DNA from 4 places in the Bacillus sp. JJ1521 genome. Region 1 is predicted to be linked to each of the others. Evidence: riboswitches for the same ligand, from Rfam matches in the RefSeq annotation. Region 1 holds a riboswitch; each other region holds the start of a gene.
The links. A riboswitch is a leader RNA that binds a small molecule or an ion and turns the genes downstream of it on or off. The one in region 1 is predicted to bind S-adenosylmethionine.

Region 1 (5,696 bases):
TTAACGTATATCCACCTGTTTTCATACCAAAAGAATCCTCAAGTACATCCATTACATTAGCATGTGTGATGATCCCTTGAAACTCTTTATCAGCATCTAACACCGCAATAAACGGCAAGCGTCGAATCGTTAAAAATGTCTTAAAAAATGAATCCTCCTCGTAAACGAATGCATCCTTGCTTTCAACAAGTGTTGATATTTTCGCATTTGCTTCTCCATCTTTTTCATATAAATACTCTAAAATATCAACCTTATAAATTAACCCTTCAAATCCTGTGCCATCTTTTGATAATACTGGCACTGAGCGAAAGCCTGTTTCATTTAAAAATTGAAGGGCCTGTTGAACGGTAAATTTATCATCACAATATTTTACATCCGATTTTTGAACAAAATTATAGCGAATTTTCATTTTCCCCACTCCTCAATCATATAGAATAATTCTTTATCACCTTTATTATATGCGACGAAAAGTATGTATTCCAATGAACAAAAATGTAACATATTTACCGTTACATGTAAAGAATATTCTCAATATTTTGATATAAAAAGGACTTTATGGAAAATCTCCACAAAGTCCCTTCATCCCAATTTAGTTTTGAGCAAATTCTGGATCTTTGAATGGATGTGCCACCCAACCAGCTGGGTCAATAAATAAACGTACGGCAACCACTTCACGGTCATCCATAAGCGTGAAGAAGTGTGGAGTTTCAACAGGTACAGAAATAACATCACCTGCTTCAAGCTCTACATCAAAGTAGCCATTGTCGCCACTTCCTTTAATAATAAAAATACCATGTCCAGCTACGATTGCACGTACTTCATCTTCTGTGTGAACATGTACTTGTTCAAATTTCTTTAAAAGTTCATCCAGATTTGGAGTTGCATCGGATAATGCAATAACATCCCATTTTTGATAACCATTACGTGCCCCAAGAGATTTGATTTCTTCTTCATAAATAGATAGGATTTGCTCTTTTTGTTCATCATTGATTTTGCAGTTTCCTCTTAATTCTGCAGGTAGTTTGCTAGTGTCCCAGTGCTCATAAAGGACACCTTGTTCTTGTAGGAATTCTGCTACCTTTTCTTGACCTTCTAATCTTTCACCTGTATTACGGAATTTAATATTTGCCATTTTCTCCACCTCGTATTTTTTATGTTAAGCCCTTATTAGCAAAGGATTTAATGCTAATAATTTCAAATGATAGCTAAAAAGGAATTCATATGCCTCTAGATGTTTTTTGGCATCAAAAGCATTTTTAGCCCAGACTGTGATGCCGTGATTTCGAATAAGGACTGCACCAAAGTCACCGTTCACATGCTTACTAAAGTTTCGAGCAAGTGTCGGGATATCAGCGTCATTTTTAATGATTGGAATTCGTATTTCCGCATCTTCTTCCCATAATCCGAGCGCTTTAATAATTTCCTGACCTTTGAAAACTACCTCGCCCTTATCGGCATATAATTCAGAAATGACATTGTTATCAACGGTATGAACATGGAAGCTGCAGCCTCCATTTGTTTTGTTATAGATTTCAACATGTAAAAGTGTTTCTGCTGAGGGCTTTAAATGGGTTGGAGTAACAGGTAATCCCGCCCCATCTACTAATAAAAAGTCCTCATCGGTTCTTTTTTTCTTATCCTTGCCACTGGCAGTTACAAGGAAGGTGGTCGGATTATCGGATACCTTGATTGCTAGATTTCCACTTGTCCCCATGAACCAATCGCGACTTGCGAGTTCATCCTTTATATCCGCAAGCTCTGTCCATTGCTTGACCTTAAGCATTAGCCAAAACCTCCTTTTTCAATATCTTAATGACATCAAAGAAGGAATGAAAGGATGAATGTTCAATTCCCAATTCTTCGCATTTTTCAATTAAGAAATCCCTTGCAATTACCTTATCCGCAAGCTTTGCTGCCTGAAGGTCGGTAATCGAGTCGCCAATCACGATTTTATAAACATCTTGATTTGAAAGCTTACGTATCAAGGTTGGCTTACAGCAGCCACACTCATTTGTGCACTCAGCATCACACGTATATGGCCATAAAATATCAATTCTTTCATTCGAAAAATCCGATTTATTGCAGTAAATTTGCTCTTTTGCAATGAGACCTTCAAGCAATGGCTCAACAAAAAAATCAATTCCTCCACTTACGACGTAAAGCGGAATTCCTTGTTCCTTCGTAAAAGCTACAAACTCTTTGAATCCATCTCGAATTTCAGCGTGGTTAAGGATGTAATCGGTAATCTCTCCCCTCCAACCTGAAGGTAAAAGAGAAAACATTTTACTTACACCCTTTTGGATCGGAATTTCCTGTGAGAGCACTTGATCCTTGATCTTCTCCCATTCTGGTGGGGCAAATTTTTTCATAATGGCTATAATGTTGTCTGTATTTGTGATTGTTCCATCAAAATCACAGAAGATAAATGGTTTGTTCATCGCTATACCTCTTTGTATCCCCATAATTCAATTGCTGTTTTAAGCTCTGGGCTATTTTGTGCAAATTCGACAAGTGTCTTCCCTTTAAGGACTGCTTCGACCGCCGCATTAAAGGCTTTTCCTCCACCAATGGCACCGTCCGGATGTCCGTGAACGCCACCACCTGCATTAATTACACTATCTTTTCCAAAATCATTAATGAGCAGTGGCACTAAGCCTGGATGAATCCCAGCGGATGGAACCGGAAACGAAGCTTTAAATGATTCATCTGGTTTTGTTAATTCAGCTGCTATCGCCAGGGTTTGCTCTCTTTCAAGTGCAACACTACCATATGGTGATGGGAACAAGACAAGGTCTGCTCCTGCATATCTCAGTAGTTTTCCAAGCAGCAATTGGTTTGAAAACCCGTAAAATTCGGACGGTGTCAGCGTTCCACTTACAGCTGGATGAGCCATAATCGGGACTGAAATTTCCGGATCTTCTGCTAAGCTTTGAAGAACATCAAGCCCATATGCAAATACGTTAAACAATAATAAGTCAGCTCCAAGCTCTACTGCCTTCCTTGCTTTTTCCTTTAATTCAAATGTTCGACCGGTTAAATTCACAGCATAAAGGGCGCGATGTCCGGTTTCAGTATAAACGTCCTCAAGCACTTTTTTGCCTTCTATAATTCGAGTTTCATAAGGTGTTAAAGGATTTTCAAAAAGGATTTCATCATCCTTGATGATATTGACACCACCAAGTGCCTGTTCACGAAGCTGCTCTTTTAGATACTCAATATCTCTTCCGATTACTCCTTTAAAAATGCTCATCACTAGCGGTCTATCAAACACTCCTAGTTTTTCACGGATTCCACTCATCCCAAATTTTGGTCCTGGAAATGAAGCTTTCAATTCATTTGAAAACTCTAAATCTAGTAATTTTACCTCTCCATCAAGGGAAAGCTTCCCGAAGGTAGTCGTTAAAATGGCTGGTAGATCAGCACTAAAATTTGCGCTTGGGTAAGAAATTTTGATAATTCCTTTTTTTACTTGCTTCCCTAGATATTGACTTGCTCGTTGGTTCTCATCAACTTGCTCAACACTTACTACTCTTCCCTTATGATTTTTTAGTTGTTCCTGCTCAAGTTTTGGTAAATTCGTCCAAGAGCCGATCGTTAAGCCAAGGGCGATACCTTCAGCCTTTTTCTCGAAGTTGTCACTCGTGTCATGTACCAAATATGTAGCAATCACTTCACTCATGTTTAAACCCTCATTTCTAAAAATAAAAAACCCCTTCATTTAAGAAGAGGTTAGCAAACTAACATCTTCTTATCTCTCAGCTTAACGCTGCAAGAATTAGCACCGTGCTTACGAATGTAAGTCGGTTGCCGGGCTTCACTGGGCTAGTCCCTCCGCCTGCTCTTAATAAGAAAATAGATTTTATTTGATGTTGAGCCTCATTTTAAAACTCGCTCAACCATTATTTATATATGAAGCTGAATTTAATTAGGATTATGACAGGATTTTTTTTTCTTGTCAAACGTTTTTTAACTTTTGAACAAGTTTAACTTTTTAATCCGGTTTGCGGCTTCAATCAATCTTTCTTCGTCGGTTAAAAGACCAACTCGGACATAGCGGTCACCATATTCGCCGAAGCCGATTCCTGGTGCAACTGCAACATGAGCTTTTTCTAGTAAAAGATCTGCGAAGCTCACAGATGTATATCCTTCAGGTACTGGTAGCCAAGCAAAAAAGGAGCCTGCAGGCGCTTTTACGTCCCAACCAATGTCTTTAAGTGCACTGATGAATGCGTTACGTCTTGATTCGTACTTGTCCACTAGTCCTTTCACACATTCCTGCGACTCCGTTAGCGCTGCCGCTGCTGCCGCTTGAATAGGACTGAACAAACTAACATACATATGGTCTTGAATTAGATTTAGGGCTTCAATTACGCTCGGGTTTCCAACCGCAAAACCAACTCTCCAGCCCGCCATGTTATATGTCTTTGATTGTGTGTAGATCTCAATCCCGATATCCTTAGCACCATCCATTTCTAAGAAACTAATTGGTTTTTTCCCTTCAAATCCAATCGCACCATATGCAAAATCATGGACGACACAAATCTCATGCTCTTTTGCAAAAGTGATTGTTTCTTCAAAAAATTCTTTTGTCGCCACCGCTCCGGTTGGATTATTGGGATAATTCAAAAACATAACTTTTGCTTTTTCAAGCTTCTCCGAATCAATTTCTGAGTAATCAGGTAAAAAAGCATTTTGCTCTTTTAAGGGCATATATGCCATTTCTGCGCGAGCAAGTTCAACACCTGACCAATAATCCGGGTAACCAGGATCTGGTACCAATGCTATATCCCCTGGATTTAAGAGGCATTGTGGAATTTCAACTAATCCAGCCTTCCCGCCAAATAGAATTGCGACCTCCGTTTCCGGATCCAGTTCAACACCGTATTCACGTTGATAAAATTCTGCTGCTGCTTTCTTCATGAAAGAATGTCCGCGAAACGGAGAATATTTATGAAATTTCGGCTGATCTGGATTTCCCTGCCCTAAATTTATGACATCGTTTCCCTCGGCAACGACTTTGTTCACCTTTGCAACAAGTGAAGCGAAGAACTGTTTCGGTAAATTTTGTAGGATTTCAGATTGTTCGAAATTTTTCATGTGTACACCTTCTTCAAAATACTTGAAATACTAGTCTATAATCATATATTGTTACTTGTAAAGTATCATTTCACAGGAGGACTCCAAATGAATCTAAAAATTGCATGTATTCAGTATGATATTCAATTCGGAAAACCGCAAGAAAATTTTAACCTAATTTCTAAAGAGATTGATAAAACAATGGCTCAAGATGAACCCGATATCATTATCCTACCAGAGCTTTGGTCAACTGGATATGACTTAACAAGATTAGATGAAATTGCCGATGATAACGGGGATGAAACGAAAGCATTTATAAAAAACGTAGCAAAACAATATTCAGTTAATATAGTAGCCGGCTCTATTGCCAAAAAGACCGAACAAGGTGTGACAAACACGATGTTTATCTTTAATCGTGAAGGAGAAATGGTCAGTGAATACAGTAAGCTTCATCTATTCCAGCTCATGGATGAGCATTTGTATTTACAAGCTGGGGAAACCAAAGGGGATTTCACCATTGAAAATGTACCAGCTGCAGGAGTCATTTGCTACGATATTCGCTTCCCAGAATGGATTCGCGCGCATACAACAAGTGGGGCAGAAATTTTATTCGTGGTTGC
Region 2 (5,696 bases), on a different contig from region 1:
TGGATAAGGAAGTGAGAGAAGATAAGAAAGATTAATTTTCGGGTGGAATGATCTAAACGGAGTAAGAGGATTATACAAGGACGTATAGTTCGCCCTCTTTATATCAAAAAAATAAGCTTACGGGGATATAACAACGTAAGCTCACTTTTTGTATTTTTTATTCTTTATTCATTAAGCTATGGTTTTTACCATAAGCAAAGTAGAAAAGTAATCCGAATACAAACCAAACTGCGCTTGCAATCCATGTAAAGACAGAAAGCTGAGTCATTAAAAATAAACATAATAAGAACGAGATAATTGGTAAGATTGGAAAGAATGGTACTTTAAAACCACTGGATGGTATACTCTTGTTTTTTCTTAAGTAAATAACTCCGATTGAAACGATTGTAAATGCAAGTAATGTGCCCATGTTTACTAGTTCTGCTAGCTTAGATAACGGAATGAAGCCGGCACAAAAAGCGACAAGTGCGGCAAATACCCATGTGTTTTTAACGGGCGTTTTATATTTTTTACTAAGTTCATACATACTTTTCGGCAGCAATCCATCTCGGCCAAACGCATAAAGAAGTCTAGTTCCCCCATATGACATAACAAGTATAACGGTCATCATTCCGACAACTGCACCAAGTGAGATAACGCCAGCCACCCAATCTTGATGAACCATCTGCATTACGAAGCTAACAGGATCACTTACATTTAGGTCTGTGTATGAAACCATCCCAGTTAAAACAAGCGAAACAGTTACATAAAGAATTGTACAAATCAATAATGATCCAATAATACCTATGGGCATATTACGTTGTGGGTTCTTTACCTCTTCGGCAGCTGACGAAACAGCGTCAAATCCAAGATAAGCAAAGAAAACTAGGGCTGCCCCACTAATAACGCCATTCATTCCAAAGGGCATAACTGGTTGCCAATTAGCAGGCTCAACATAAAAAATGCCTACTCCTATAAATAAAAGAATAACCCCTACTTTGATAAATACCATGATCATATTAACCTTCGTAGATTCTCTAATTCCACGCGTTAATAAAAAGGCTGTTACCAAAATAATGGCGATCGCTGGTACATTTACATAAGTTCCATCTACTGGATTAAAGGAACCAGAGATCGCCTTTGGAATGGTTATATTAAAACCCTCTAACAAAGCACTTAAATAAGCTGACCAACCAGTTGCAACCGCCGCAACTGCTAAGCCATATTCTAACAGTAAAGCCCATCCAACTAACCAAGCGACCAATTCTCCAAATACAATGTACACATACGTATATGCACTACCCGTAACCGGTATGGATGAAGAAAATTCTGAATAACACATAGCGGCGAATGCACAGACAATGGCAGCTATAATAAAGGAAAAAATGATACCTGGTCCAGCGTGTCCCGCAGCGACAGTCCCAGGAAGGATGAATATACCTGTTCCGACAATAGCACCTACTCCTAACAGCATTAGGTCAAAAGCCCCTAACGTTTGCTGAAGCTGGATACCGCCCTTTTTTCCGAGTAATTCCCTGAGATCTTTTTTCCTGAATAATACATCTTTCATACTGAACCCTCATTTTTTTAAAATATGTAAAAATTCTATAGGTTTATTAATTAAAGGTCAACCGCTTTTGTCGAATTACCAATATTTTTGTCGAAAATTGAGAGGTTTATAAAAAATCTATTAGCTTTCTTTTTATAAGTATCTTTCTTTATAATAGAATGAATTATGTAAAAGAGAGAGGGATTCACATTAATATTCTATGGGATTTTGACGGAACATTGTTTAACACCTATCCAGCACTGGTCAAGGGTTTTATTCATCTAAGCGGCAGGGAACTGGATCCGAAGGAAGTACTAAAGTGGCTCAAGGTCAACTCGAAAGTGGCGTTTCAGCATTATGAAATTGAAGAAAGTCAGCGCGAGGAATACATCAAATTATACAATCAGTATTCCTTTGATAGCCATCCGTTTGAACATTTAGAAGAGGTTTTGCAAATTGCAGATGATAATTTTATTGTCACGCATCGCGACAAGGAGTCTACACTTTACCTTCTGGAAAAATTTAAGTTATTACATTACTTTAAGGTGGTTGTTTCGGTCGAGGAGGAGGGCTTTTCCCGAAAACCACATGCTGCTTCATATCAACATGTAATTAAGGATCATCCGATTGATCTAGTGATTGGCGATCGCGAACTGGATTTAATTCCAGCCAGAGAATTAGGAATCAAAACCGTTGCCTTTGAAAATCCAGATATTGAGGCCGATTTTCACATTGATAATTATGCTGACTTCGGAACGAAGGTTCTTCCTTATCTTTAAAAAAGGTCATTTTTTATAAGGATTCGGCTGAAAAAGGGACCACTACAATGCTTATTCGTATCAAAATATACTTGTATCCTAAATAAACAATAAAAAGAATTTATAAAAATCTTATTGACAGTCAAAGACATTCCATGTAAATTATTAATTACAATTAAATTATTAGTGAATTCTTATCCAGAGAGGTGGAGGGACTGGCCCTTTGAAGCCTCGGCAACAGACTATTAGGTACTGTGCCAAATCCAGCAAGCATAGAGCTTGAAAGATAGGAAGAGACGATTAAATGTTACATTTAAACCCTCTTCTGTAGTGAAGGGGGTTTTATTTTTTTTCGATATAAAAAGAGATGTTTACTAACTAAAACCGATTCTCAAAAATATTTCTATATAAAATAAAAAAGTATGCCGATTAGACAACTAAAGGTATCTTTATCCAATGCATCTTTACATGATGTTGGATAAAGGTGCCTTTTTTGTTTATTTCTGAAAGGAGGATTTTAAGTTGATTAAGTTTGAGGAAGTAAATAAAGTATTTGGTTTGCAAGGGAAGGAGGTTCAAGCGTTAAAAGATGTTTCTTTAACTATTTCAAAAGGAGAAATCTTTGGGGTGGTTGGATTTAGTGGGGCTGGGAAAAGTACATTGCTCCGACTTGTTAATTTACTTGAACGCCCAACTTCAGGGAGAGTGCTGGTTAACGAATCAGAAATATCTAGTCTCTCTCAAGTTGAGCTACGGAAGCTGAGAAGGAAAATCGGTATGATCTTTCAATCTTTTAATCTTTTCAACTCGCGTACTGTATATGGAAATATCGCTTATCCATTAAAACTTGCGAAGTTGCCAAAAGAACAAATTGATAACCGTGTTAAAGAATTACTTCAGTTTGTAGGTTTGCAAGATAAGTCAGAGCAATATCCGGAGCAACTCTCGGGCGGACAAAAGCAAAGAGTCGGCATTGCAAGAGCGCTTGCTACTTCACCAGACATTTTGATTTGTGATGAAGCAACTTCTGCGTTGGATCCTGAAACAACAGGAGAAATCCTTCAATTATTACGTAAGGTTAATGAGGAGTATAATATTACCATTTTGCTGATTACTCATGAAATGCACGTTATCCGAAGTATTTGTCATCGAGTGGCTGTGATGGAAAATGGGTCGGTGATTGAAGAAGGCAATGTCTATGATATATTTTCAAACCCACAATCCAAGACGACGAAAAATTTTATCAGTTCTGTGTTAAACGATAAGCTTTCTAGCAAACTCTTAGGGAAATTACGTAATAACCATTCAGGAAACTTGTATCGAGTGATTTTTACAGGTGGGGCTTCAAGTCAGCCAATCCTGTCAAGAGTAACGAGAAAGCATGGGATTGATTTCAATATTATATACGGCAGTATTAATGAGTTACAGGATCAATTATTTGGTAGTTTAATTGTTGAATTTCAAGGCTCTGATCCTCTCATTCAGCAAGTAATCACTGAACTTGAGCAAATTGTTGAAGTAAGGGAGGTGATAAACCATGAGAGTTGATTGGAGTACATTTTGGCCCCGTATTGTGGAAGCAACTGGAGAAACGATTTTGATGGTAATCTTTACGTTAATTTTCTCAAGCATTATTGGTATAGCGATGGGAGTGCTCTTTTTTGTCACACGTAAGGGGAACATATTGGAAAATAAATATATATTTCTCGTACTTAACTTATTAGTGAATATTGTTCGTCCAATCCCTTTTATTATTTTGCTTGTTGCACTTAGTCCCTTAACTCGGGCAGTAATGGGCACTACGATTGGAACGGCAGCGGCTATTTTCCCTATGACGATAGCTGCATGCTTTGCGGTTGCTAGGATAGTAGAGAGTAATCTTGTTTCGATTGAACCGGGAATTATTGAAGCTGCACAGGCTATGGGTGCAAGCCCGATAAGAATAATTTTTGGCGTACTTATACCTGAAACATTAGGTCCACTTATTCTCGGTCTCACCTTTGTTACTGTGGGGCTTGTTGATTTCTCAGCAATGGCTGGAACAGTTGGAGGTGGTGGATTAGGTGACCTTGCCATGACATATGGGTACCAGAGATTTGATACATCGGTAATGATTGTCACAGTTATTGTTTTAATAATACTCGTTCAAATCGCACAGTTTTCTGGGAACTTTTTATCTAGATTCTTTTTACGAAGATAACATTTAAAAAAAGGGAGAGTTTTGTAAATGAAAAAGCGATTACTTTTATTCGTATCTATGGTGGTTTTTATTTCAATACTTGCAGCGTGCAATGTTACATCCGGAAAATCCAATGAGGTAGTAAAGATCGGTGTAACAGGTGCTGATGGACCTTATTGGAAGCTTATAGAAGAAAAAGCAAATGAAAAAGGGATCACAATTGAGTTAGTTGAGTTTTCGGATTACATTCAACCTAATAATGCTTTAGCAAATGGAGAGATTGACATGAATTCTTTCCAACATATTGCATTTCTAGGTCCAGCCAATGTAGAGAATGGTTTTACTATTGTTCCGATTGCTTCGACGACTATTAACCCAACAGGGATTTATTCTGAAAAATACAAGAATATATCAGACATACCAGAGGGTTCACAAATAACAATTTCAAACGACCCTGCAAACCTTGGAAGAGGCTTACTTTTATTAGAAGCTGCGGGACTAATTGAGCTAAAAGATGGAGTTGGTATATACGGAACTCTAGATGATATTGCGAAGAACCCGAAAAAACTAGAAATCGTCCCAGTCGTTTCTCAACAAACTGCACAGGCACTAAAGGATGTTGCCGCATCTCTAATAAATAATGGGATTGCAGGTCAAGCAGGGTTGAATTTTAAAGATTCACTATTATATGACGATCCAGAAAGTGAACAAGCACGACCATATGTTAATGTCTTTGCTGTACGCGAAGAGGATAAGGACAATGAAACATACAAAACGATCGCAAAGCTATACCAGGAAGCTGACGTTAAAGAGGCTGTCATAAAGGAAACGAACGGAGGAAGTATTGTCGTTGATATCCCTGCGGAAGATCTTCAAAAGACATTAAAGAAGTTAGAAGAAAGCATTAAGAAAAGCCAATAATTGAGTGGAATTGGATATTTATAGATTTATGAATCTACTAAAAGGAAGTGGACAAATGGCAAAACAAATCCGATTAAATGCATTTGACATGACGAGCGCTATGCATAATTCACATGGACTTTGGAAGCACCCAAATAGTGAGAGACATCTTCGATACAAGGATTTAGACTATTGGATAGACTTAGCAAAATTATTGGAACGAGGGAAGTTTGATGCCGTATTTTTTGCAGATGTGCTAGGTATTTATGATGTTTATCAGCAAAGTAAAGATCCGTCCATTCGAGACGGAGTTCAAGTGCCGTTGAATGAT
Region 3 (5,696 bases), on a different contig from region 1:
TTTATTAATTAAAATGGCGTAGGTACATTGACCCAAAGAATGGTGGAATAATGCAATATATACACTCTTAATACAAGAAAAATCCTTAATTTTTAATTAATAAGGAAAGGGAGTCAGTTTAAAAACACCTACTCCTTTTTTCATGTCCCTCCGATAAAATTTCATTTATAATTAAAATAAATCTATGAGAATGTGGAAGTGTCATAAGTATGATTGATTATTTAAAATCAGATTGTAAAAATTGTTTCGGGTTATGTTGTGTAGCCTTACCTTATGCCAAATCAGCAGATTTTCCAATTAATAAAGACGGTGGAGAGCCGTGTCGAAACTTATGTTCAGATTTTCGTTGTAAGATACATAATCAATTAAGGGATAAAGGTTTTCGTGGATGTGTATCCTATGAGTGCTTTGGCGCAGGACAACATGTATCACAGTCGATCTATAATGGCGTTGATTGGAGAAATAATTCAGAGCGTGCCAACGAAATGTTTGAGGTATTTCCGGTTGTTCAACAACTTCATGAAATGCTTTGGTATCTCAATCAAGCACTTAGCCTGCAGGAGACACAATCATTTCATATAAGTTTGCAGGACATGTATAAAGAAACGTTAAAATTAACACAGAAAAAGCCTGAAGATATATTAAAATTAGACATAATTGCACATAGGGGTAAGGTTAATAGTTTATTACTAAAAGCGAGCGAAATGTATCGGAAGGATTTTACTAAAGGAAGTAAAAGGATAAAGAAAGGTCAAGATTACGTAGGGGAAAATCTAAAAGGGGCAGATTTACAAGGGGCTAGTTTTCGAGGAACATTAATGATTGCAGCCAATTTAAGTCATGCAGATTTAAGAACAGCAGATTTTATTGGTGCTGACCTCAGAGATGCTGACCTTAGTAACGCGAACTTAACAGAGGCTATTTTTCTAACACAATCTCAACTAAATTCAACTAAAGGAAACGTTCATACAAGAATACCACACTACTTAAAAAGACCAAATCATTGGATAAAATGAGCAAATTTTTATTAATAACAAAAGGGGGCTAGTGTAAAAAACACCAACTCCCTTTTTTTTGCCCCTGCCAAGGAACTTAATATTATCATATTTTGGTTACTTTACCCAGTACCAAGAATTAACCATATAATTAGGACTAGCATAATTGATTTAAAAGTTTTTCCATCTAATGGATCCGAAACCGGTATGTGGGTGACTTTTAGATTGGATTTTAAAATATTCATGTTCCAATTCAGATAGGGATAGCTCAAAAAGTTGTTTCCCGTCTTTTTTAAAATGATTTATTGCAATTAGCTTTCGAATAAGCTCATTTCTTCTATTTTCAACATCATCTCTTAATAAACCCATAATAAAACCTCTCCTTTCGAAATTGGCAATCCAATGAACACCATTACAAGATAAGAAGAGGTTTTTTATGATTTAAATGACGACCTCGCTTATCTTTCAAGCATATAAGCTTGCTGGATTTAGCACAGTATTCAACGAATCTGCTGCTGAGGTTTCACAGGGCCAGTCCCTCCACCTCTCTTGATAAGTTTTTATATTTACATTTAGTTTAACCTTATTATTCCGATATGTCTACTTGAAATTAAACTTTGTTCAAAGAAATTTATAAAAGGGTAGAGGGACGGGTTCCATTTCCCTATTGAGTCGATGAACTTGTCTCTTACTCCCACAAAATAATCTTTATTTGATTTCCGGAGGGGTCCTCAGTTGTAATGACATCATTTTCTTCGGTATATGAAAATCCTAAATTCTTTAGTTGTAATTTTGCTTGATTGTATTCTTCACTTGTAAAATGTGTAGTATAAAATCGCAGACCAAGAGCATTTTCAGGGGGCTTAGGCAGTCCTTCACCCGCCCAAGTATTCATTCCGATGTGATGGTGGTAATCATCCTTCGAGACGAATAACTTTTGTGCATCCTTGGAGACAACATTAAAACCTAAGGCATCCACATAGAATTCCTCGGATTTCTCAATGTTTGATACTTGTAAGTGCATATGTCCTAATCTCGTGTCATTGGACAAGCCAGACCAATCTTTACCGTTCATTTCAGAAAGTAAACCTTTAACATCAAGCTCATAAGTTCCACCAACATATCCGCCAGCATCGTCTTCAATCCAAAGGTCCGGATCTCGATCGACATAAATTTCGATTCCGTTAAAATCGGGATCAGCAAGGTAAATAGCCTCGCTATACTGATGGTCGGAAACGCCTTGAAGCGGGTATTCGGAATCAATTAAGTGATTTAACACTAAAGCCAATTCTTCTCTGTTTGGTACTAATATTGCAAAATGAAATAATCCTGTTGTTCCAAATGGCCGTTCCACAAAAGAACTTTCTTCAATTAATGTTAGAATAGGGGTTGTTCCATCAGCCGTTAATTTAGCACTACTACCGTTCTTTTCTAACAATCTTAAACCAATAATCTCTTGATAAAAGCTTAATGATTGCTCCAAATCAGAAACCTGTAATTCAACATAGCCAAGTCTAGGCTCCATCTCACCAGTATAATTTAATTGCTTCTCATTTTTTGCTTCCCAAGGTTTAAATCCAATAAGTGCGATCGCTATTATAATTAATAGAATAGTAGATAACCATACAAAATTCTTTTTAAAATGCATTTTTTATTTACCTCTATTTTTTAATATTAAAAAAGGAGGCAGGTTCATTGTCACTAGCTAGGACTTTGAACCTGCCCCTCTGACCAAATTTTAGTTAGCTTCCCCGACTACTGTGAATCTTTCGTTTATGTGTTTTGGGTTTTCGATTTCATCTACTAAGGCAATGGCGAAATCAGCGTAACTGATATAGCTTTCGCCTTTTGAATTTATAAGCAAGTTGTCTTTACCTGCTTGGTAAGCACCAGTTCTTGTGCCTTCTGGATCGAATATAGCTGATGGACTCATAAAGGTCCAACTGATATTAGCTGTTTCTTGTAATTCTTGCAGGTTTCGTGCTTGACCTTTTGCTGTTGGTTTGAAGATGTCAGGGAAATCAGGAGTGTCAATAACTTGAACACTTTTTGCTTCATCAACATAAAGGCTTCCTGCACCACCAACAACAATGACTCTTGTATTTGTGCCTTTAGCAGCTTCAATTAACGCATGACCCGCATCAACATGTGGTTGTTCTTCTCCAAGTGGCGCACCAAAAGCATTAACCACGACATCGAAGTTTTCAACATCTGTTGAATTTAATTCTAAAATATTTTTCTCTACTACAGAAACTTGTTCATTTTGTAATTTAGAGGCGTCCCTTACGATTGCGGTTACATCATGACCTCTTTCTACAGCCTCTTTTAAAATAAAACTTCCAGCTTTACCACTTGCGCCAATTATTCCAATTTTCATTCTATAGTCCTCCTATATAGTTCAACTTGTAATTTAATTGATTACATGTAATCATTATAGTTACATGTATTCTTTGTGTCAACACATTGATTTTTAAGTTATAATAAAAATATATTTGTGATAGGATCGAAAGTAGGGTGACGAACGATGTCCATCAGTAGTCGATTTTCTGTTGGAATTCATATACTTTCCCTCATTAACATAACTAAAGAGGGTGAATGTTCTTCTGGTTTTTTAGCATCCAGTGTAAATACGAACCCGGTAGTGATTCGAAAGATTATGGGTATGCTTAAAAAAGCAAATTTAATTGAGGTGCACCCAGGTGTAGCTGGTGCAAAATTAACAAAAAGACCTTCAGAAATTACAATGTTAGATATTTATAAGGCAGTTGATGTGGTACGAGAAGGCGAGCTATTTAGCGTCCACGACAACCCAAATCCCGAATGTACTGTCGGAAGAAATATTCAAAACGCTATTGAACCTCTTTTTGCCCAAGCCCAATTTGCAATGGAGAAAATCCTTGCAAATGTAACATTAGAGGATATTGTCAATGGCATGAATGAAAAAGAAAACTGTTGAAAAGAGAACTTAGGATCCTTTTCAGCAGTTTTTTCGATGACAGGCGGACAGATGCATTGTCCCAAGAAGCTCTTCAAAACTTATTTTTCATTTTTCTCTTTTTCGGGTGATCCTGCAGTGTTTTTTACCTGCTTATTAGAATTTTTCTGACTACTTTTTATATGACCTTTTGCATCTACTTTTGAATCCCTCAGCATTTTACTTACCTCCATTTAATGATAATTACCTGCTCATATTTTTCCTAAGAAATTGTTGATTATTCTTAATGTCTATAAAAGCACCCATATTACATAATTTCTCTGTTTCTCAAGAAATAACACTTGTAATTGTGGAATATTATGGTAATCTAAAACTACAGATTAACAATCTATTTTTTTAGAATGACAATCTAAATAATTAGTTCTATACGGAAAGGAGTAAAAACGGTGAATGAACCTTTAGAAGTATCAGTGGAACAATCAAAATTATTAGGCAATGCCCTTCGCGTTCAAATTATTCGAGTATTAACGGAGGAACCAAAAACATCTAAGCAAGTAGCTGATTTGCTTGGACACTCTCCAGGAAATGTCCATTATCATATAAGAAAATTGTATGAAGGTGGGTTAATTGACCTTGTGGAGGAAAAGCAATTTGGTGGCGTTATGGAGAAATACTACAAGTCAAAAGCAAAATGGTTTAATTCAGATAGTAAAGAAACGATTGACCCAGCTTTACGAGACGATTTTCAGTCAAGTAATGCGACTACTCTAAGTCTTCGCTTAAAACTTACAGAAGAACAACAAACGGAACTCACCAATGAATTTAAAATTTTTCTTGAAAAATGGGTCGAAAAGACATCTGTTAATCATGAAGGGATGGACAGTAAAGAATTTAGCATAGGGGTAAAGATTGTTTCCACTAAACCGTCTGGGGAAAATAAATAAGCAGAAGGGGATCAACGATGAGAATATTCATGCAAAGAAACTTTCTTTTTATGTTTATTGGAAGAGTTATTACGAATATTGGCGATAGTTTTTATACGGTAGCAGCAATGTGGCTTGTTTATGATTTAGGAGGATCAACCTTTTATACTGGTTTAGCGGGTTTTCTTACAATTCTTCCAAGGTGCGTTCAATTTTTTTCTGGACCATTAATCGACCGAATTCCAATTCGATCTCTTTTACTGTACTCGCAAATCTTTCAGGGCATATTACTATTAATCATTCCTACCGCTCATTACTTCAACTTCTTAAGTATTACACTAGTTCTTATTATCACCCCATTAGTTACAACCTTAAATATGTTCGTATACCCAGCTCAAATGGCCTCATTACCAAAGTTCGTAAAAGAAAAAGACTTAACAAAAGCAAATTCCTATTTTACCTTAGCCTATCAAGGGATTGAAATTGGTTGTAATGCGGTTGCAGGTATTTTAATCGTTATGATTGGAGCTATTTCTATTTATCTATTGGATTCCGTTTTGTTTATGGTAGGTGCAATCTTGTTTTCATTTCTTAGAATCTCTAAGGATATGACAGAGAATCATGAGAAGAGGGGACGAGTCTCTATTTTTGCATCATTAAAAATTTACAAAGATGATTTAAAAATAGGAATCGATATTTTACTTAGTAAACCCTTGTTGCGCATTCTAATAGGCGTAATCGCAATCAACTTAGTTGGAGGAGCGACCTTTGTTGTATTACCTGAATTTAGTGAACATAGCGGAGGACCTGAAATCTATGGCCTATTGCTAATGGCTCAAGCAG
Region 4 (5,696 bases), on a different contig from region 1:
ATTTTTTTTATTATCTTATTTCTGGTAAGGAGGTGCTGGAGGTTGGAAAAGCATGTAGATGCTATAAAAGCGATTATAAGTAAACTGAGAAGTACCATCAGTAAAGAAAGTTCAAAAAAGCTGGATTTGAATAAATGTGAACGAGTAGTTAATAAGTTGGATTCTTTTTCGGTAACCTGTGAAGAATGTCAGCAGCATTTGCTTAAATTAAAAAATCATTTCGTTCAACTAGAATCTAACGCAAAAGAGATTGATATGGATATTAAACAACATAAAAAAGTGATCCATGACATTGTCTCTCATCTTGAAAAGAAGCATAAATTGGTGCAAGAAGGAATGTACCTATCATTATTCTTGTCGATAGGAATTAGTATGGGCGTTGTGTTTGGATTAACCATATTTGATAATATTGGCTTAGGACTACCAATTGGAATGAGTATGGGCATTGCAATTGGTGTAGGTTTAGATGCAGATGCGAAGAAAAAAGGGAAAACAATATAGTTTTTTGGACACAGCAATCGCTGTCCCTATTCCATCCGCTCTAAAATCGGAGTCGCCAATAATTAGCAACAATGAGCATTTTTACGATATAAACTCCAATAATAACTTTATATATTTGTATAACACTTTCGCCAAAAACCGATACTACAAGAGGCATTAAAAGGACAATAACTCTCAAGATTATTGCAGTCACTCCAGTTCTTTTTGCATATTTATCTTTTTCACCATAAAAGGTAGTTTCACTAAAACCGATAATTAAGGATAACTTCTTTTTTACACGGATTAGATAACCTAAATAAATGATAAATACTCCTGCAACTATAATAGCTATCGAGCTAAAAGTACCCAAAAAAGCACCTCCATTTCATATTTAAAATACGATTTAAGAAGGTAATAGTTTCAAACTAATAAATTGCAATAAACTTATCATGAATACTTCAATGGAATAAAAAGGGAAGGGGACAAATCCTCACTTTCAATGACAATCGCTGTTAATCCAGTATCCGTTTTCGTTTCATGCCATTCATCTTTTTCCCAAAAAACGGCATCCCCAGGCTCTACCTTACAGTATTCATCATTTTCGCCGCGGACAAACCCTTCACCTTTTACAATTAATAAAAATTGCGGGACCACAGCTTGATGAAAACCCACGATCCCATTCTTATCTAAATGCATACACCCGATCTGAGTTGTCATATTTGTACGTATAATACGGTTCATAATAAAGTCCGAATTAAATTGTGAAATTCGTTTACCTCGATCTTTGTTAAATGTATAAATCTCCATGCTATACCTCCTAAGTTTGGGATATTTTTATTACTTCTCCATTACCTCGTAAAACACCTGCTATTTGAGTTCAAAAATGGGGGTGTCTGAACTTTTTGTGATTTAGAATGTGGATTATAATTGAGTAATCAATGATATTTTTAAGCGGAGATTTTCCGATTAAGTAAAGAAAAATTGCCGATTTACACGTTTTTTGAATCAATAGTCGGAATCTTTCCGGCTGTTTAATCTATTTTCAGTTCTATTTGATACATAAGAGAAATTTCTGCTCCTATATTATCTAACTCGCTTTAATATCCAATCAATCTGTAAAACTTACAGGTGGTTTCTTGAAAAAATTTAAAAATGTGAACCCAATAATTGGGGGATACTCAATATTTATCCATTGAACTAGTTCGCTCAGGTTTGGTCTACTGTCCCTCTTGTTTTATTTCCATTGCTATGTTTAACTAGTATCTAGTAACTTAATAATCTAACAATTCGACTAGGGGAGCATGCAAATGCTGAGAGATAGAAATATCGACCCTTTGAACCTGATCTAGGTAACACTAGCGTAGGGAAGTGGGGTTGGTATTTTTCGTGTAAACGATTAAATTTGCCGAACCCATTTCTAGACACTAGTGATGGGTTTTTATTTTGTATCCTCCCTGAAGTCAACTAGTTGAAAGGGGAAATGAAAGTGAGCAGTTTATTTACAGATCGAATATGGAATCGAGTAGAGCCGATTTGGAATTCGTATTTGGAGCATCCTTTTGTGAAAGGGATTGGCGAAGGTTGGTTAGATAAGGATAAATTCAAGCATTATATGAAGCAGGATTATGTGTACCTAATTGAGTACTCCCGTCTATTTGCGTTAGGGAGTGCAAAAGCACCTGACTTAAAAACGATGTCCATTTTTGCAAACCTTTTGCATGGCACATTGGAAGTGGAAATGGATCTTCACCGCCAATATGCTGCAAAATTTGGTATAACTCCTGAGGAGCTTGAGGCAACCGAGCCCGCTTCAACTACGACTTCATACACAAGTTACATGCTGAACGTAGCTCAACTTGGTGGTGTTGAAAATATTGTTGCAGCTGTCCTTGCCTGTGCATGGAGCTATAATTTCATTGGGAAAGAGCTAGTCAAATGGCCAGGAGCAATAGATCATGAATTTTATGGCGAGTGGGTAAAAATGTATGCATCTGATGAATTTACTGAGTTAGCAGATGATTGTAAGAATCTCATCAATGAAATGGCAAGTGAAAAACCAGAACGTGATCTAGCAGTACTTGAAGAAATCGTTGTTAAAACTAGCATGTACGAATACATGTTTTGGGATATGGCGGAAAACAAAGAGGAATGGCCTATTAATCTTTGAATAAGTGGGTCAAGGGGGACAGGTACATTGTCCCGTTTTCAAAATAATCCAACACTTATGTTGACAAACTATTGCCAATTCATGTAAGGTATTAATAAATATACCAAATTTAATACGATTTTCTCTTATCAAGAGTCGGGGAAGGAACCTGGTCCGTTGATCCCGCAGCAACCGTTACTATGAATGTAACAAGGTGCTAATTCCAGCAAGCGTATGCTTGAAAGATGAGTGTGGACGTACATAGTGCCTCTTCCTCATTGGAAGGGGCTTTTTAAATTCTTATTTGAATTTGGAAATTCGTCTATTATTTGGTGAAAAAATAGGAAATGGGGAGATTTAATATGACTAGTTTGTACAAAAAAGAATACTTTGGTAGACTGCCTGAATTGAATAAGTATGCGTCGGAGGCATTTCAATCTTTCATCAAGTTTGATAGCCAAGCATTAGCTGCAGGTAGACTTTCCGTGAAACAGAAGGAACTGATTGCCGTAGCAGTAGCTCATATCACGGGTTGTCCATATTGCATTGATTTACATGTAGGAAATGCAAAAAAGAATGACTCTACGAAAGAAGAAGTCACTGAGGCTATTTTTGTAGCGACAGCATTGAAAGCAGGTTCCTCTTTAGCTCATGGAGTGAATGCACTTAATGCTTATGATGGAAAAGGTGATAATGAGCTATATAAAGCAGCTTATTTTGCAAGACTGAAAGAATTTGCTGAATTAAATGGAGAGGCATTTAAAGCATTTATTGATTTTGACACGAAGTCTCTCAAAGCGCAAAACATAACAGAAAAAGATAAAGAGTTGATTGCGGTTGCTTGTGCACACACAACAGGTTGCCCGTACTGCATTGACCTTCATACGAAAAATGCGAAAAAAGCAGGTGCTGATTTAGAAGAAATCTCAGAAGCTATTTTCGTTGCAGTTGCCTTAAAAGCAGGATCTGCGTTGGCTCACAGCGTGAATGCGCTTAATGCTTATGATGAGAAGTAATTAAAATAAAACCTATTGACAAAAAAACGAAATAACTTTATACTAAAAACAACTATTTTGTATTACAAGGTAGTTGTTTTTTTATCCGCTATCTTGTTTAACCAACTACCTGTGGATAATCTTATTTTTTTAGTTCACTATCTTGTATAACATACTAGAGGAGGCAGTATGATGAAATGTCGATAAGAAGCCAATTGTTAAAAGGAATTTTAGACGGATGTGTTTTGGCTGTCATTGAAAAGGAACCTGTCTATGGCTATGAGCTTTCACAAAAACTGCTGAATATTGGTTTGGCTGATGTGAGCGAAGGAACCATTTACCCCATATTATTACGTCTCCAAAAGAATGGACTCATTCGGGGAGAAATGAGACCCTCTGAATCAGGACCAAATCGGAAATATTATTTTTTGACAGACACGGGGCAGGAGGCATTAGAGAGTATTACCGAGGAATGGGAACAAATTTCAAAACCAGTGAACGAATTATTGAAAGGAAGGTAAAGATATGCTATCAGCAAAAAGTGAGGCATTTATAGACAATCTCAAAATTTACTTAATGATGTCAGGAAAAAAAGATCAAGATGTAAAGGAGTTAATAGAAGAGTTAAAAGATCATCTCATCGAAGTCGAGAAAAGCGGGCGCAGCATAAATGATATTATTGATCAAACACCAGAACAATATATGGCTTCATTAAAACAGGAAATGAAGACAGATTATAAACAACTTGTAAAATTTCTACCATTCTATATTCTTGGGGTCATTGCCTATTTCCTTATAGGACCCGCAATAAGAGGAGAGTTCGAACTAAACATTATCCAAGTCATAGGGATGCCCATTTTAGCTGTAATGGGGCTTGGGATTTACGTTTACTTTTTACAGAATGCTGGTAGGAAGCAATATTCAAAGAAGAAGTTTTTTTTAGGGGCGATGATTGCAAGTGCAATTGTAACAACTTTAGCGATTCTCATATTGGTTGCAAGTACAATAATAATTAATCCGTTTTTTACAGGGGGTAAGACAACAGATGTAATTGTAATTGTGATATGTAGCGGTATTTTTATTACAACAGCGATTTGGAGTAAAACATGGTTTTCCATTGTGATACCAGCATTCCTTATTATACCTGACGTATTTACAAGATTGACGAACTTGAGTATTGAAACAATCATTATCATTAGTTTGGTCTCTTTTGTTCTACTGTTTGTGGTCCTCATTCTAAATATCTTGATAACAGAAAAAAGGAAAAAGAGGTTGGTGTGATAGATTCTTTCTCAAGATGTTCCCCGAAGACTTTTTAAATAAGTCGTTGGGGAACTTTTTTTATGGATAAAAAGTTGTTAGATTTTACAAAAAATATAGAATATAGTGTTTGCTGTCTGTATATCATGTATTAATAATTAATTATCAAAGCAATAATCCATTATTGTGATAAATATTTATTTACATTAAAAGTCTTTTGTAAAGGAGTTGATTAAATGGTGGTGAAAAAAAGCGCCTCGGAACTTCTTCAGAATTATATCCCACTTGTCGAATTTTTAGGTAGTGTAATGGGTCAACATTGCGAGGTCGTTTTGCATGATATTCGAAATCTGGAAAGTTCCATCATTGCCATCAAAAATAACCATATTAGCAACCGGAATGTCGGAGGTTCCATTACAGATCTAGCATTAAAAATCTTGAAGGAAAAATCGTATGCGAACAAAGATTTCCTAATCAATTATGCTGGCAAAACGCAAGAAGGAAAAATTGTAAAATCTTCTACATTTTTTATCAAAGATCTAAATGAAGAAGTGATTGGATTACTTTGTTTTAATATGGACGTTGGATGCATGATTGAAACGAAGAATCTTCTCGATAATTTAATTAATGGCTCATCTCAAGTTGGTGCAAATGGCCTTCAATTGAATGGTAGGGAGCTTGGGGAACCTTGTGATACATTTGAAGATTTACATACTTCCATTGAAGATCTTACAACATCGATTATTTTGAAAACCCTTTCAGAGGTTGAAGTCCCTCCTGAACGGATGTCGCCCGATGAAAAAATGGAGATTGTA

Region 2: another riboswitch for S-adenosylmethionine. It lies ahead of V7147_RS15915 (methionine ABC transporter ATP-binding protein); the one in region 1 lies ahead of mtnW (2,3-diketo-5-methylthiopentyl-1-phosphate enolase).
Region 3: another riboswitch for S-adenosylmethionine. It lies ahead of V7147_RS23475 (Fur-regulated basic protein FbpA); the one in region 1 lies ahead of mtnW (2,3-diketo-5-methylthiopentyl-1-phosphate enolase).
Region 4: another riboswitch for S-adenosylmethionine. It lies ahead of V7147_RS16695 (carboxymuconolactone decarboxylase family protein); the one in region 1 lies ahead of mtnW (2,3-diketo-5-methylthiopentyl-1-phosphate enolase).

What each region holds. Positions count from the first base shown of each region.
Region 1 is NZ_JBALOX010000105.1:3,570-9,265, reverse strand. It holds gene cbpA (cyclic di-AMP binding protein CbpA) at 1-409, opposite strand, end outside; gene V7147_RS15220 (1,2-dihydroxy-3-keto-5-methylthiopentene dioxygenase) at 590-1,132, opposite strand; gene V7147_RS15215 (methylthioribulose 1-phosphate dehydratase) at 1,157-1,783, opposite strand; gene V7147_RS15210 (2-hydroxy-3-keto-5-methylthiopentenyl-1-phosphate phosphatase) at 1,776-2,438, opposite strand; gene mtnW (2,3-diketo-5-methylthiopentyl-1-phosphate enolase) at 2,441-3,679, opposite strand; SAM riboswitch class I at 3,746-3,851, opposite strand; gene V7147_RS15200 (pyridoxal phosphate-dependent aminotransferase) at 3,967-5,097, opposite strand; gene V7147_RS15195 (carbon-nitrogen family hydrolase) at 5,185-5,696, shown strand, end outside.
Region 2 is NZ_JBALOX010000115.1:6,367-12,062, forward strand. It holds gene cydS (cytochrome bd oxidase small subunit CydS) at 1-35, shown strand, start outside; gene V7147_RS15905 (APC family permease) at 158-1,549, opposite strand; gene V7147_RS15910 (HAD-IA family hydrolase) at 1,708-2,307, shown strand; SAM riboswitch class I at 2,478-2,579, shown strand; gene V7147_RS15915 (methionine ABC transporter ATP-binding protein) at 2,809-3,834, shown strand; gene V7147_RS15920 (methionine ABC transporter permease) at 3,824-4,486, shown strand; gene V7147_RS15925 (MetQ/NlpA family ABC transporter substrate-binding protein) at 4,514-5,386, shown strand; gene V7147_RS15930 (LLM class flavin-dependent oxidoreductase) at 5,442-5,696, shown strand, end outside.
Region 3 is NZ_JBALOX010000241.1:26-5,721, forward strand. It holds gene V7147_RS23470 (pentapeptide repeat-containing protein) at 210-1,016, shown strand; gene V7147_RS23475 (Fur-regulated basic protein FbpA) at 1,167-1,364, opposite strand; SAM riboswitch class I at 1,451-1,554, opposite strand; gene V7147_RS23480 (VOC family protein) at 1,684-2,643, opposite strand; gene V7147_RS23485 (NAD(P)-dependent oxidoreductase) at 2,734-3,372, opposite strand; gene V7147_RS23490 (Rrf2 family transcriptional regulator) at 3,520-3,951, shown strand; gene V7147_RS23495 (winged helix-turn-helix domain-containing protein) at 4,377-4,874, shown strand; gene V7147_RS23500 (MFS transporter) at 4,892-5,696, shown strand, end outside.
Region 4 is NZ_JBALOX010000123.1:17,970-23,665, forward strand. It holds gene V7147_RS16675 (hypothetical protein) at 43-501, shown strand; gene V7147_RS16680 (DUF3784 domain-containing protein) at 542-850, opposite strand; gene V7147_RS16685 (cupin domain-containing protein) at 928-1,287, opposite strand; TPP riboswitch at 1,764-1,864, shown strand; gene tenA (thiaminase II) at 1,961-2,647, shown strand; SAM riboswitch class I at 2,770-2,878, shown strand; gene V7147_RS16695 (carboxymuconolactone decarboxylase family protein) at 2,989-3,642, shown strand; gene V7147_RS16700 (PadR family transcriptional regulator) at 3,819-4,142, shown strand; gene V7147_RS16705 (HAAS domain-containing protein) at 4,147-4,902, shown strand; gene V7147_RS16710 (helix-turn-helix transcriptional regulator) at 5,118-5,696, shown strand, end outside.